DNA from 2 places in the Paenibacillus sp. FSL R7-0026 genome. Region 2 is predicted to be linked to the other one. Evidence: riboswitches for the same ligand, from Rfam matches in the RefSeq annotation. Region 2 holds a riboswitch; the other holds the start of a gene.

What was found. Region 2 has a riboswitch for FMN ahead of MKY44_RS16005 (DMT family transporter). Riboswitches for the same ligand answer to the same signal wherever they lie in the genome.
Region 1: linked by a shared signal. The riboswitch ahead of ribD (bifunctional diaminohydroxyphosphoribosylaminopyrimidine deaminase/5-amino-6-(5-phosphoribosylamino)uracil reductase RibD) and the one ahead of MKY44_RS16005 (DMT family transporter) in region 2 are both predicted to bind FMN.

The regions. Positions count from the first base shown of each region.
Region 1 is NZ_JBBORG010000001.1:4,055,354-4,063,079, forward strand. It holds gene MKY44_RS17875 (bifunctional 3,4-dihydroxy-2-butanone-4-phosphate synthase/GTP cyclohydrolase II) at 1-717, opposite strand, end outside; gene ribE (riboflavin synthase) at 750-1,418, opposite strand; gene ribD (bifunctional diaminohydroxyphosphoribosylaminopyrimidine deaminase/5-amino-6-(5-phosphoribosylamino)uracil reductase RibD) at 1,480-2,583, opposite strand; FMN riboswitch at 2,907-3,073, opposite strand; gene MKY44_RS17890 (hypothetical protein) at 3,242-4,549, opposite strand; gene MKY44_RS17895 (peptidylprolyl isomerase) at 4,665-5,096, opposite strand; gene lysA (diaminopimelate decarboxylase) at 5,303-6,634, opposite strand; gene MKY44_RS17905 (spore germination protein) at 6,739-7,726, opposite strand, start outside.
Region 2 is NZ_JBBORG010000001.1:3,633,327-3,641,052, forward strand. It holds gene MKY44_RS15985 (amino acid permease) at 1-1,243, opposite strand, end outside; gene MKY44_RS15990 (amidohydrolase family protein) at 1,717-3,087, opposite strand; gene MKY44_RS15995 (CGNR zinc finger domain-containing protein) at 3,208-3,759, opposite strand; gene MKY44_RS16000 (DinB family protein) at 3,903-4,403, shown strand; FMN riboswitch at 4,488-4,641, shown strand; gene MKY44_RS16005 (DMT family transporter) at 4,786-5,766, shown strand; gene MKY44_RS16010 (amidase) at 6,082-7,578, shown strand; gene MKY44_RS16015 (DUF1989 domain-containing protein) at 7,714-7,726, shown strand, end outside.

The DNA of each region.
Region 1 (7,726 bases), 420 kb from region 2:
CACATGTTCCTTATTGTCCACAGCGTTTGTATAAGCCACCGCTTGAAACTCACCAAAGTCCGTCGGCATACGCACAGCCACTTCACGTTGAACCAGCTGCTCTTTTTCGTTACGGTAACGAATCATGTCCTGAATACTAATCAGCTTCAGATCATGTTTGCGGGCAATCTCCTGCAGATCCGGAAGTCTGGCCATCGTGCCATCTTCCTTAATTACTTCACAAATAACGCCGGCAGGGTAGGAACCACACATGATAGCAAGATCTACAGCCGCTTCCGTATGTCCGGCACGACGAAGTACTCCGCCGTCTTTTGCAATCAACGGGAACATGTGACCAGGCTTACGGAAGTCCCCGGCTTTCGCCTCAGGATCAATTAGACCTTTCACGGTAATAGAGCGTTCATGTGCCGAAATACCTGTTGTCGTATCTTTGTGGTCCACAGAAACGGTGAAGGCTGTTCCATGGAAATCCGTATTTTGTTGAACCATCGGTTTAAGGTTAAGTTCGTCCGCACGTTGTTGTGTAATCGGAACACAGACCAGACCTCTACCTTCAGTAATCATGAAATTAATAACTTCAGGTGTCGCCTTTTCGGCCAAAGCGATAAAATCGCCTTCATTCTCCCGATCTTCATCATCCACAACAATGACGGGTTTACCACGCATGAGATCATATATGGCTTCTTCTATTGTGTCCAGAATGGATTGTTCTGACATTGGTCCACCTCCAGTTAATTTCTGTTCTCTATTTATGCAAATCCGTGATTGGAGAGAAAATCTTCACTGATACTGCGCGGCTTGCCAGCACCCGTCTCCCGATGCCCTCTCCCATACTGGAGCAGATGATCCACATATTTGCCCAAAATATCGCATTCGATATTAATGGTATCCCCTGTCTTTTTCACATTTAGTACAGTTTCACCAATGGTATGCGGGATAATGGAAACCGTGAATGCGGTATCCGATGTATGGACAACGGTCAAACTAATGCCATCCAGTGTAACCGATCCTTTGGGGATCAGATATTTGAACAACTGGTGATCATCAGGCTTGATCTCAAACACAATCGCATTCTGATCACGTGTTATACTGCCAATCACTCCAGTACCATCAACATGGCCCTGAACGATATGTCCCCCAAAACGACCGCCTGATTGCATGGCCCGCTCCAGATTAACTTTACTGCCAGATTGCAGCTGACTGAGATTGGTATGGCGATAGGTTTCAGGCATTACATCGGCGGTAAAACCTCCACCTTCGAGCGTTGTTGCTGTTAAGCACACGCCGTTCACTGCTACACTATCACCAATCTTCAGATCGTCCATGATGGCGGAAGCTCCGATATTCAGGACCATCGCTTCGCCTTTCCGACCAATACGCCGGATCTGACCGACTTCTTCCACCAAACCGGTAAACATGCTGCCGCCTCCCTTTTTCAAGTTATAAAGAACCTAACTTTCTACTTTCAAATCCATTTATTTATTCAGGCCACACCGGAATACCGCCAATGCTGATATTATCTCCAACTTGTTCGATCTCCAACTGATTCAATTGAATCGCCTGATTCATACGTTCCACACCTTCGAAGCGGAAGCTTCCAGGTGTATCATAACCGCCTACAATCTTCGGAGCGATAAACATGAGCAGTCGATCAACCAACCGTGCCTCCAGCATGGCTCCATTCAAGGTGCCTCCACCTTCAAGCAAAATTGAACCAATCTCACGCTCACCCAACTTGCTAAGTCCGTTTAACAGATCCACACGTGGTCCAGGACCACAGCGTATAATTTCGACGCCGTAGGCTTCCAAACGTTCAGCAGCTTCAGGACTGGCTTCGTCTGTTGTCAGCACCCATGTTGGAGCAAGACCATCCTTAACCATTTTGGCACCTACGGGAAGACGTAACTTGGAATCCACTACAATGCGCACTGGACTAATGCCTTCGACTTGCAAACGGGTTGTAAGTTCCGGATTATCGGCAATCACTGTGTCGACCCCAACCATAATTCCCTGGTGACGATGACGAAGGGCATGCACAATCTCACGAGCGGGCTCGTTAGAGATCCACTTGCTGTCTCCGCTGCGAGTAGCAATTTTGCCATCCAAAGTAGTAGCCGTTTTCAGTGTCACAAAAGGTAGACCCGTTGTAATAAACTTAATGAATTTTTCATTCATGCGTCTTCCACGCTCACGCAGTACGCCAACTTCAACTTCAATGCCTTGTTGACGAAGCATGCTGATGCCCCTGCCGGATACTTGCGGATTTGGATCTTCACAACATACCACAACACGTTTCACCTTTTCATGAATCAGGCGTTCACTACAAGGTGGCGTCTTGCCATAATGACTACAAGGCTCAAGTGTAACGTATACCGTACTTCCTTCTGCATCACTGCCTGCCATGTTAAGTGCATGCACCTCTGCATGACCGGTTCCACGTTTCAGATGGCTTCCCAGGCCTACAATACGACCCTCTTTCACAACTACACATCCAACGACCGGATTAATCCCCGTCTGTCCCTGTGCTCGTTCCGCCATATCCAATGCCAGTGCCATATAAAATTCATCATTGATCATTTCCAAATCCGTTCACCCCGCGGTTTAAAGTCTTGTTTATTAAAAAATCCCCGTCGAACAATCAGTTCGATGGGGATGATGAGAGACAAATGTCACCAGCAGGAGTGAAATGGATACAGCACGCCAACACTTTGCCCAAAACTTCATTTCGGGCAAGTGAAAATAGACACATACCTTAATGAACATCAATTACAGGTAAAGAGCTTTTATAGTGCGGCATATGTATGGAACTGTCCGGCGTAACCGGATCTTCCCTGCACAGTGCAAGACATTACCAATCGTGACTGTGCAGCAATACTCCTGCTGAATGCAAACCTGTTAGGTCTGCACCTCTCCTTCTCCCATCCAGACTATACTGTCGGTTCTGGAATTACACCAGATCAGCCATCTGCCAAGGGCAGACAGGTCACGGACTTTGCATCGAGTGCTGGACATATGTCCTTACACTTCCTGCATCACCGCCGGTAGGGAATTGCACCCTGCCCTGAAGGATTGCTTTCGTTATTACTTGGATGTTAGCACTTTAATGCCAAAAAATCAATTGTTTTTTGTTCCTTTTTGTCACATACTAACTTTTAATAAGCTAAGAAACAACAAAAAACCGCTTCCTCTCAAGGAGGCACGGTTTTTGCTTGGAGGCCCATTTCACATCCATCGCAACATTCTACATATCAGGAAAACACCAGCTCGCCATATGCTTTAATTCTTTGGCATTATGGAATGGAGTGCGATCAGGTTCTTGCAGGGGCGAAGTCGGAAGCGGGAACTCTCTTGCCACCCTTCTGACCCAACTTGTGGAATCAATCGCAATAGCCGAGCATTTCCAGCGTCCATTCGCTCTCGGTCGAAACGTCCCATGCAAATCTGCTTTTCCCGGCATCTCTGGAAAGACTCCATCCAAATATTCAACGATGACACGCTTGTCTCTGACTTCATGACAATACACCGTCACCCATACACCTTCCCGAACCCGAACAGCATACACATCTCCAGACTGTACCTCCCCGGTACCTGCATCAGGAGATGCCTTTGGTACTTTTCCGCGAACACTTCTCTTCTTCTCCAATGCTCCTAAGATCGTGTCCTTTACAGCTGGACTCTCATCAGGCTTATCCGCAAGAGATATATTATTCAGATCAAAATCATGAAATATCTTGTTCAGGTTGTTCTCATTAATTCCGACAGATGAGTCCCACCACGCCAGAGGGGCCTGCACTTCAACCCGCACATTGGGGCGTGCGTCACGCTGCATGTAAGAGGTGAATCCCGTGATCATTCCAGGATGTTCCGGCGTATCCAATATGCCAATCAGAGCTAACGTCTCAAGCAAATCACGGTAGGCATATTCCTTCTGTGTAGGCAAAAGACGTTCCTTCTTGAGCGCTACTGCTGCCTTGCTGTAACGTGTTTTGGGAGGTAATTCGCGCAGCACCGTTAACACCGCACGGAATGTCCAGCGGTCGTACTCATTGGGTATTGGAAGCTCCTGCGCGGCAGCCAGCTCTCGAAGTGCCAACACATATCCAAAAGGATCACCGTCCAACGGGGTTCCATTGGTCATCCGCCAATACCATTGCAGCGTTGTGTCGGTTGCTTGATCTACACTTAATCCGCAGATCTTGCAAGTGTTCGAAGATGGATATGGCGTATGTTCATGACTTGGCATACTGCTCGCAATAAGCTTGCCCGTAAGCAACGAGCGCCAGATCATGGGTGCTGACCACAAAGAGGATACAAAGGCCTGCGCTGCATCATTTAGCGTCCATTGATTCGCAACTTTTTTCAGCTCAGTAATCGTTTCATCATGTTGCGGACGTACAAATCGATTCGGTTCATGCCCGGCTGCCTCAAGCGCTTCTCGATCCTTTACGGATAGACTATCCGGAACGACATGGCGCGATGCCTGCAGTTCTTCATCCCACAACGTGCGCTCACTATAAATTTGTTTCAACAAGCTTAGCTGAGTAACCATATCCAAGGTTTTATTCATCCTTTCTAATTATCGATTTCAAGTATGTAAAAAAAAGAAAAAAAAGTGCTTCTATAAAAGAAGCACTTCATGTTTGGATCCAGTTAAGGTGAAGGTATTAAGCTTCTACAACTTCAACAGTTTCCATTTTGTCTTTACCTTCTAAAGCGTCCACGAACTCCATGCCTTTAGTTACTTTACCAAATACAGTATGTTGTCCATCCAAATGTGGTTGCGGTTGATAGCAGATGTAGAACTGGCTTCCACCTGTGTTACGGCCAGCATGTGCCATAGCAAGTGTTCCGCGCTCATGTTTGTTCGGGTTAATTTCACAGTTGATTGTGTAACCTGGGCCACCTGCACCGCTACCGTTAGGGCATCCGCCTTGAGCTACAAAGCCCGGGATAACGCGGTGGAATGTAAGACCATTGTAGAAACCGGAGTTAGCCAGTTTCTCAAAGTTTGCTACTGTGTTTGGAGCTTCTTGATCGAACAGATCGATCAGAACTTCTCCGCCGTTTGCCAATTTAATTTTCGCTTGTTTCGCCATATGTAAATGACTCCTTTCGTATTGACCATCGTTAATGGTGCTAGAACGCATGACCCTGGGCCAAGCATTACAGCACTTTTCTTAGTGTACACCGAAAATGTCTGGATCGCAAAAAAAACGGCAACTTTTTTCATGATTTAGCTCAAATACGCAAAAAGCAGACAAAAAAGGAAGTTCCCTTTTCATCTGCTTCAACTGTAAACGAATTAACGAGTTACTGGCTGTTTGCCAATGCGCGCTGGTACCAGGTCATTCTGGATGATATCTTGATACGTCTCACGGCGTACCACGACATCTCCTTGACCGTCTTTGACAAATACAACGGCCGGACGACGAATCCGGTTGTAGTTGCTCGCCATGGAGTAGTTATACGCACCTGTGCAAGCTACAGCGAGTAGGTCGCCGCTTTCCACTTTTGGCAAGTCCAGATCCCAGATCAACATATCGCCACTCTCGCAGCATTTACCCGCAACAGATACTGTTTCCTGAGCAGCCTCATTCGCACGATTGGCAAGCACAGCTTCATACTTGGATTCATACAAAGCAGGACGTGGGTTATCGGTCATACCACCATCAACGGCAACGTATTTACGCACGCCTGGAATGTCTTTGCTTGTTCCAACAGTATACAGCGTTGTTCCCGCTTCACCCACGATGCTGCGGCCTGGTTCAACCCAGATCTCAGGTACGGCATAGCCGATTTGGGCAAAATGATTTTTAACGGCGTCTGTAATAGCCTTCACGTATTGTGCAACTTCAAGCGGCGTATCTCCATCGATATAACGGATTCCGAATCCACCACCAAGGTTAACCACTTTGAAAGCAACATTAAGACGCTCATATACACTTGCTGCAAATTCAGCAACACGTTGAACAGCCATCTGGAAGCCTTCAACTTCGAAGATCTGGGAACCGATGTGGGAATGCACACCAAGCAATACCAGGTTAGACTGCTTGGAAGCCAAGTCAATCGCTTCAAATGCTGTACCATTACCGATATCGAATCCAAATTTGGAATCCGTTTGACCTGTGGAAATATATTCATGCGTATGGGCCTCAACACCAGGCGTCACACGAAGCAAAATGTTTACTTTACGATTTTTGTCCGCTGCTACAGCCTGCAACAGATGCAATTCATTGAAGTTATCAACAACAAAGCATCCAATTTCCGCATCAAGAGCCATTTCGATCTCTTCCAGCGTTTTGTTGTTACCGTGGAAGTGAATGCGCTCAGCCGGGAAGCCTGCTTGCAGTGCAGTAAACAGTTCACCATCAGATACGACATCCAGGGAAAGTCCTTCTTCTGCTGCAAGGGCACACATCGCCATTACACAGAATGCTTTACTTGCGTAAGCAACCTGGAAGCCCAATCCGGAAGCACGGAATGCTTCCATGTACTCTCTGCAACGCTCGCGAACCAATTGCTCGTCCACAACGTACAGGGGAGTTCCAAATTGTTCTTTCAGATCTGTTGCATCAACTCCGCCAATCTCCAGATGCCCTTGCGCATTTATTTTACTTGTACCATGTAAATACATAATCTGCATTCCTCACTTTTTTGTATACTGGAACAGTTGCTATTCCAATGATTTTACACCAGTATATCAAATTAGGCAGCGAGATGAATGGATTTTTCGGAAGATCATTTGTGTTTTTTACTTTTTCGCAGTTCCCCGTCCGGATCATCGGACATTTTGGTGTTGTCACGGGTCTTGTTAAATGATGGACGTTTTTTATTTTCCAGCAGCGGAAGCCGGAATAAAAAGTTGCCCAAGGCCTTTGCATTAAACGGTATAAAAGGCCAGAGATACGAAGAATTATACGACCGGTGAACGGTGAGCGCCAATATGAGTAATGTACAGCCCACGACTAACCCCGGAACCTTGAATATCGCAACAGCGACTAGCAGAACCAGCCTGACCAGCCTATTGGCGAGACCCAACTCGTAACTCGGCGTGGCAAACATACCGATGGCTGCGATGGCCATATAGAGCACAACTTCATTGACAAAATATCCTGTTTTCACGGCGATATCCCCAACTAAAATGGCCGCGATCAAGCCCATGGCCGATGCCAGAGGTGTAGGCGTATGAACCGCTGCCATCCGTAATAAATCGACGCCCAGTTCGATCAGTAGAAACTGTAGAATCAGCGGTAGCTTTACATTTTCCTGCGGACCAATGAAGTCGAGTCCCATCGGTTTAATCGAAGGGTCAATAACCATCAGAAGCCATAGTGGTAACAAAAACAACGATATGAGAATCCCTGCAAAACGCACCCATCGTAAATACGTTCCCATCAAGGCCGTCTGTCTGTTCTCTTCCGCATGCTCACACAGGTCAAAGAAGGTCGTAGGCAGAATCATCACACTGGGAGAAGTATCTACAAAAATGACGACTCGTCCTTCCAGCAAATGGGAAGCTGTAACATCCGGTCGTTCCGAGTAACGAACGAGTGGAAACGGATTCCATCCCTTGTTGATAATCGCTTCTTCCAGCTGTTTATCAGCGGATGGAATACCATCAATATCCACTCGCTGAATTTTTTCACGAACTGAATCCACCTGCACTTTATCCACAATATCATCAATGTACACCACGCAGACATCGGTTTGCGTTCTTCTCCCGACC
Region 2 (7,726 bases):
GTGGAACGCGGAAGCCGCGTTTGAGATCAGGGTTATTTTTACGCAACACGATAATGCCCAGACTTACAACTGCAAAAGCAAACAACGTTCCGATGTTCGTAAGCTCCGCCAAATGTCCCAACGAGATGAACCCGGAGAACAGAGCCACGATAATGCCTGCAACCCATGTCCCTACCGCTGGTGTCTGACTTTTGCCACTAACCTTGGAGAAGACCGGCGACAGCAGTCCGTCACGAGACATGGAATAGAGCAAACGTGTCTGACCATACATCATGACCAGCAATACGGTCGTAATGCCGGCAATCGCTCCAAGAGATACAATCCAGGACAAACCCTTCAGTTGAACAAATTCAAATGCAAACGCAACCGGATCACTTACATTCAACATGTTATAAGGCACAATCCCTGTGAGGATCAACGATACAACAATGTAGAGAACGGTACAGATTGCCAGTGAAGCAATAATTCCAATCGGCAAATCCCGTTGTGGCTGCTTAACTTCTTCTGCCGCTGTGGAGACCGCATCAAATCCGATGTAGGCAAAAAATACCGTCGCTGCCCCTGCAGTTACACCCGAGATGCCAAAAGGCAAAAATGGCTGCCAGTTGGTTGGCTCTACATAGAAAACACCTACACCAATGAAGATCAGCACAACAATAATTTTAATCGCTACCATGATGCCGTTCGCACGAGCCGCTTCCTTCACCCCTCGGGTAAGCAGAAAAGTGATAATTAACGTAATGACCGCAGCTGTGATGTCAAAATAGGTTCCCTTTTCCGGGCTAAACGCACTCGTCAGCGCATGGGGTAACTCCAATCCAAATCCGGACAACAACGTTTGAAAGTATCCAGACCACCCACTGGCTACCGCCGCACTTGCGAATCCATACTCCAATATCAGATCCCATCCCAGAATCCAGGCAATCACTTCTCCAAAAGCCGTATAGCTATACGTGTACGCACTACCCGATGCCGGTATGCTTGATGCAAACTCCGAGTAACACAATGCCGCGAAGGCACATATGATACCTGCCAGCAAAAATGACAGTACAAGGCCCGGGCCAGCATACGTTGCGGCAGCTACACCGGTCAGCACAAAAATCCCGGTACCAATAATAGCTCCTACGCCAAGTGTGGTTAAGTCCAACGGACCAAGTGCCCGTTTCAATGCACTGTTGTTATCGCCCCCGGTGGCAATTGGTTTTTTACGAAATAATGAAGATCGTTGTTCGTTCTCACGCATAGTCATGTTCCTCTCGTCATGAATCTTGAATGTGCAATATGTGCTGTGGATGTAGCAGAGATTGGATGGCTTCCCATCTGTTCTATGAAAAAGTCATTTGTTCTATCTTATCGATCACCTATAAAAAACCTATTGAATTCTACACGTTATCGCGTTGCTTGGTTAAATTTATTTTTAAAGATCACTTATTTTGTTCTTTTTTCGCGAAAATTATCATGATCTGTTGCACGTGGTTGAATATGAAAATCGATTTAAAACAAAACTGCGTATAATTTATATTATGCGTAGTTTTTATGAGCCTATTTTTCCGCAAAAAACATCTTATATACCTTGTTATCTGAAGTTGATAAAAAGAGAGCTCTTTTCGTCTTTTTCCGCTGTATCTTTCTCCCTTATCTTGTCTAATTGGACGATATGTAAGCATGTAAAAGAGCCACATATCATTATGCGGCTCTTTATTTCTTACTATAGGTTCACGAGAAAGCAATTCTCTCTGCATCTGACATCCGGTATTGGGATAACAAATAATCTTTGCTTTGCATCGCCGCATGACGAATTGCGTCCAGATCAACATTCAACAGCTTACCCTCTCGCTTCACGAGTCTACCTGCCACAAAGACCGTATCCACATTGGATGGATTGGCAAATTGCACAACAGCGCCGATTGGATCATGAACGGGGAACATATTCAGATCGGTGGTACGAATCATGATTAGATCCGCTTCCTTCCCTGGGGTCAACGTACCCACCTTCTGCTCCAATCCCAATGCTTGGGCACCAGCTGAAGTTGCAAATCTCAGCACTTGGCTGGACTGCAAGTTCAACTCACCAGGCATCTCACCCTGCTGCAGAAGTTGTTCATTAGCTCTGGATCGTTCAGCCTGAAGTGCAAACTTCATCTGCGAGAACATATCTCCGCCTGTGGACGTCACTACATCTACACCAAGTGTAGGGGTTCCCCCGTGTTCAAGAAAATAGCCGGTGGCCGGATATCCATGACCCATCATCATTTCAACCTCAGGTGTGACCGACAAGGAAGCACCGCTATCTGCCAGCATTTTGTATTCATCCATGCCCATCGTGTTACCGTGAACAATATTCACTCGTGGACTTAACAGTCCCGCTTCGTACATGTGACTAATGGAGCGATCCACAGATCCCCAACTGCCAAATCCGGCATGCATGGAACAGATGGCATCCAGCTCCTGTGCTAGTTCGATCTCTTTCACGGTTGTATCCCAATGACTGAATTCTGGACCGCGAATGGCCAGCCCATAAGTAAGTAATTGATCCCGTGATGAAAAATAACGTTCTTTGACTCTTCTCACATCATTATTCGAATACGTGAGTTGACTATCCCGATTCCAGTAGTCCGTCTCACCAGGTACTCCGTGAGCAAATACCGCCCGAATGCCAGCATCCTGAAGTCCACGAATCAGTTCATCCGTATGGTCAGGGGAATATGGCATGCTCCAATCCATTACTGTCGTCACTCCTGCGTTAAGCGCTTCCAAGGAACCGAGCAGGTTGGCAATATAACTATCTTGTGGGCGGAGCTTGCTTCCCATCGCACCATAATAGAGATTTTGCAAATAAACTGGTAGCGACCAGTTGGTTCCCGCTGTTTTGACAAGTGATTCCCACATATGCCGATGCGTGTCCACCAGCCCAGGCATAATAATCATCGATGAAGCATCAATGATCTCCGCATCCGGAATATCCAGGTCGGGCTGAACCGCCATGATCAGTGAATCCTGAATCAGAACGTCCGCCCTCTTATACTGTCCAATTTTAGCATCCATCGACAACACACAGCCATTTTTCAACAGATAACTTGTCCGCACAAGAAACATCTCCCATCTATTTTGGTTTGAAAGACGATCACATCCTGCTTACGAATCCGTACTGCTTCTGACTATTTTTTCGCTAGTATATATACATTATATAGTTATTGTTAGTATTTATCAATTTTGGAATTTGCGTTTCGCCCGAAATCTTCTAACCTTCATCAGATTGCCACACATCTTATCATCACAGTACTTCTGTGTTCTGCTTCGGGTATCATCATAGAACATCCAGCGACAATCCGAATTATCACAGATCCGAATCCTGCCCCCTTCTCCCTCCACCAAAGTCACAGCAAAATCAGCAGCTACTTCAGCCATAACCTGATGCCAATGAGCTTCTACTGCTACCAGTTGGAGTTTCAGTTCCTGATCAATTGTATTCAATTTTCTTATCACATGCCCTGCTTCCATAAAGCCATTCAACCATTGTTTTTCTATATCCGTTAATGATGCTCCAGAAGATAAGCGGGCTCCAAGAGCTATCAATTCATTCCTGAAATTTCTCATCGACAACTCATCTTCTGGAGATGCAGGAACAGAAGCGTTAAGTTGCCATCGTTCCAGAAAGTCTTGCTGCCAGCTCGCCTTCCCCAGTCTGTCCTCCGATCGATCTCCCCCACGCCAGTCGTGATAATCGCTGTTTACAAAATCGGTCCATAACCTGTCCATATATACCTCCGTTCAGTGTAACCATCTAATTATATAAAGAAGGTTACAACTCATCTTTGTTGTGTTATATTAAGTGTAACCTTATTAATCAGTTTTAGCTAGTTACATCACAAATCACAATTATTCGCAAGGAGGAATAAGCAATGACAAAAACAACAGCACTAGATGTGTTACTTATTCAAAAGGATGATACTTGGGATCAATGTAATTGGATTGTACCTTTGTCGAAATCCTTGGAGGGTCTTACAGCAGAACAAGCAGCCTGGATTCCACCCTCAGGGGGATTAAGCATCTGGCAGTTGGTTAACCATATGTATTATTACAACCATCGCTTATTGTGTCGCATGCAAGGTAAGGAGCCCACCCTTCCTGCTGTAGACTCCAATGAATACACATTTGGGAATCCTGGAGATGCAACGGACGCAGCTGGATGGAATACACTGCTACAGGCTACAACTCGATTAGCCCAACAGTTGCGAGATCAATTAGCTACACTACAAGAGTCTGATCTTGAAGCCTCATATATGGACTCCGAAGAGAAATGGGCACACGAACTGGCTCGCTGGGTACTCCATGATGCGTATCACGCAGGTCAGATCGTGCTCCTTCGCAGACAGCAAGGAAGCTGGAAAATCATTTTCTAAAAAAAATGCTTGAACTGCTAGCGCTTACAGGAATAAGATGAACTTATTAATGTTACAGCTTGTTCAACACACTATATAATTGAATAGGATCTTCGGGGTAGGGTGCAATTCCCAACCGGCGGTGATGTTCTTCGGAACCAGCCCGCGACTCGCTATTAGTTCTTAACGAAGGACATCTAGCGACTGACTTGGTGTGAATCCAAGGCCGACGGTACAGTCCGGATGAGAGAAGATCAACACATTGACATGCCGTTCACGGGAAGGCCTCTTTCCTGACGCATGTCCTTGGATGAGCCCCCGTTTATTTGGTTTATACCAAAACGGGGGCTTTTGTCGATTTTGCCAACTGAAGATTCCGTGTTCTGACGAAGGAGTCCTGAATATGGAAAAGACATCAGCAGCATCACCTGTTTACCGCAAGGAACGAAGTAATACCGGATTCTGGCTTGTAGTTCTCGGCGCCGCTTTATGGGGTGTCGACCCACTCTTCCGCATTATTTTGCTAAATACGATGACATCCACGCAGATTGTACTGGTGGAACACATCATCGTCAGTCTTATTGCCATTCCCGTACTGTGGAAATTTCGAGCTGATCTGAAAAACCTGCGTGCTCGCCACTGGATTGCCGTGATTTTTATTTCATGGGGAGGATCAGCACTCGCAACGGTATTGTTCACCATGGCACTAACACATAACGATCCGAATACGGTGCTTTTATTGCAAAAAATGCAACCACTCTTCGCTATCGTGCTGGCTAAACTGTTATTAAAAGAAACGTTACCACGCCGCTTCGGTGGATTGTTCTTCATTGCATTAGCAGGAACCTACCTGCTTACATTTGGCTTCACATTGCCATTAGGTAACTGGGACAACTGGATTCATGCTGGAAGCTTGTTATCCCTTGGGGCTGCTGCCTTATGGGGAGGTTCAACCGTTATGGGCCGATTGATGCTGGGGCAGGCGCGTTATGAAACGGTAACCTCCCTGCGCTTTGTCGTTGCTCTCCCGCTCCTGATCTTTATGACGTGGAACGAAGGTGCGGCATGGACATTTCCGTCCGGAACGGGTGAACAGACTGCTGTCATCCTCAACATTCTCGGTCAGGCATTGTTACCAGGTTTGCTCAGTCTTCTGTTGTATTACAAAGGTCTGTCGTCAACCAAAGCATCTGTTGCAACACTCGCAGAACTTAGCTTCCCGATGGCGGGTGTGTTGGTGAACTGGATTGCTTTCCGTACGCTGATCACATGGGAGCAGCTGCTTGGTTTTATCTTAATCTGGGTTGCCCTCTTTGCCATTTCCAAACAGCAGGAACGATCATCAACTGCGGCCGATGCGGCTCCGAAGCTGCGTACAGAGTAAGTGGATATATCTGAGGTTCACATATTAACAAATAGAAAAATAAAACCACTGCACATCAAATTAGATGAGCAGTGGTTTTTTTATTTCCATGACTCGATATTACTCGTTCATTTTCTCAATTAGCAATATGAACTATTAACCCTGTGCTTTATTTCTATATCGCAAAAGCAAATCCCCCTCTTTTCCCTCCAATCTCATAACGAATATGCATATCATTGCACTACGTCCCTTCAATGTTTTGTCTTTTGTCTAATCCGGTGGTACGATGACATATGGAATAAACAGATGAATTATATTCAGAGAGGAACGATCATGATGTCTTCATTCTCATATACCTCCTACGACGCCGTAGGTTTGGCTGAACTGATCCGATCCCGGGAAGTATCCCCGGTTGAAATGCTTGAAGCGGCGTTTGCACGCCTTGAAGAAGTGAATCCGCAACTTAATGCGGTTATTCGTACATATGAATCTCGCGCACGTGAGGAAGCCGGTTTGGTTCGCCCTGGAGAACAACCTTTTGCCGGGGTTCCCCTGCTCTTGAAAGATATTTCGCAATCCTTGGAAGGTGAATTTCTGACTTCAGGCTCCCGTTTGTTCAGCGAGCATCGTGCATTACGCAATTCCAATTTTGTCACTCGACTCCGTGATGCAGGCTTTATCTTCATAGGACATACCAATACGCCTGAATTTGGTTTGAAAAATATTACCGAGCCCCGTCTTCATGGTCCCACTCGCAATCCATGGAATATCAATCACTCCCCGGGTGGTTCAAGTGGGGGTGCCGCTGCCGCTGTAGCTTCGGGTATTGTTCCTCTTGCCGGAGCCAGTGACGGAGGAGGTTCGATTCGTATCCCAGCTTCCTTTAGCGGATTGTTTGGATTAAAGCCAACCCGCGGGCGCACACCTGTAGGACCGGGAGTTGGTCGTCAATGGCAAGGCGCATCGATTGATTTTGCCCTCTCTCGCTCGGTTCGGGACAGTGCTGCATTGCTTGATACGTTACAAGTCATTCAGCCCGAAGCTGCGTTCCATGCTCCACTCTTTCCAGGCAGTTACTTGGCTGATATGAGCTATCCACATCAACGCAAACTGAAAATTGCATACACAACGGATTCACCCGTGGGTACACCTGTCAGCGCAGAAGCCAAAGAGTCTATATACAAGCTCGTGCGCTGGTTGGAAGAACAAGGTCATCATGTTGAAGAAAAACTGAGTCCCGTCAACGGAGTTCGGTTGATGGAGAATTATTACATGATGAACAGTGGTGAGATGGCTGCGATGATCTCTTCCATGGAACGATCCATGGGCCGGGCTCTGACCTCCGATGATATGGAGATTGAATCTTGGGTTCTGGCTGAAGCAGGCAAAAAGGTGTCCGCTGCGGAATTTGTACATAGCTTAGCTGAATGGGATGTAGCTGCAGCCCAGATGTCCACTTTGTTCGAGCGTTATGACTTCTACGTCACACCTGTTAATGCTTTTCCTGCGCCTAAGATTGGTGAATTAACACCTCATGACGAACAGATCCGTAATCTGATGCGAATTAGTGAATTGGACAAGACCCAGCAGCAGCAACTCATCTATGAAATGTTTGAGCCAAGTCTTACGTATACACCGTTCACCCAGCTTGCAAATCTGACAGGCCAGCCTGCGATAAGTGTACCTCTGCATATGACACCTGAAGGTTTGCCAATGGGCGTTCAAGTGATGGCAACCAAGGGACGTGAAGATTGGTTATTACATCTGGCTGGACAGCTTGAACAATCAGAGCTTTGGATTGGAATGAGAGGTAATCCACTGTTCCCTGCATAAAGGCATATAATGTGGTTTGTGTTTAATTTCATCATTGGATGTTTCTGCCTGAGTAGAGTACGTCGCCATAACAGTGAATGAAAGCTTCATCTGCTCCGCATACTGAAAGCAAACAGTAGCGGAGGAATGTGACAGATGAATACAAATC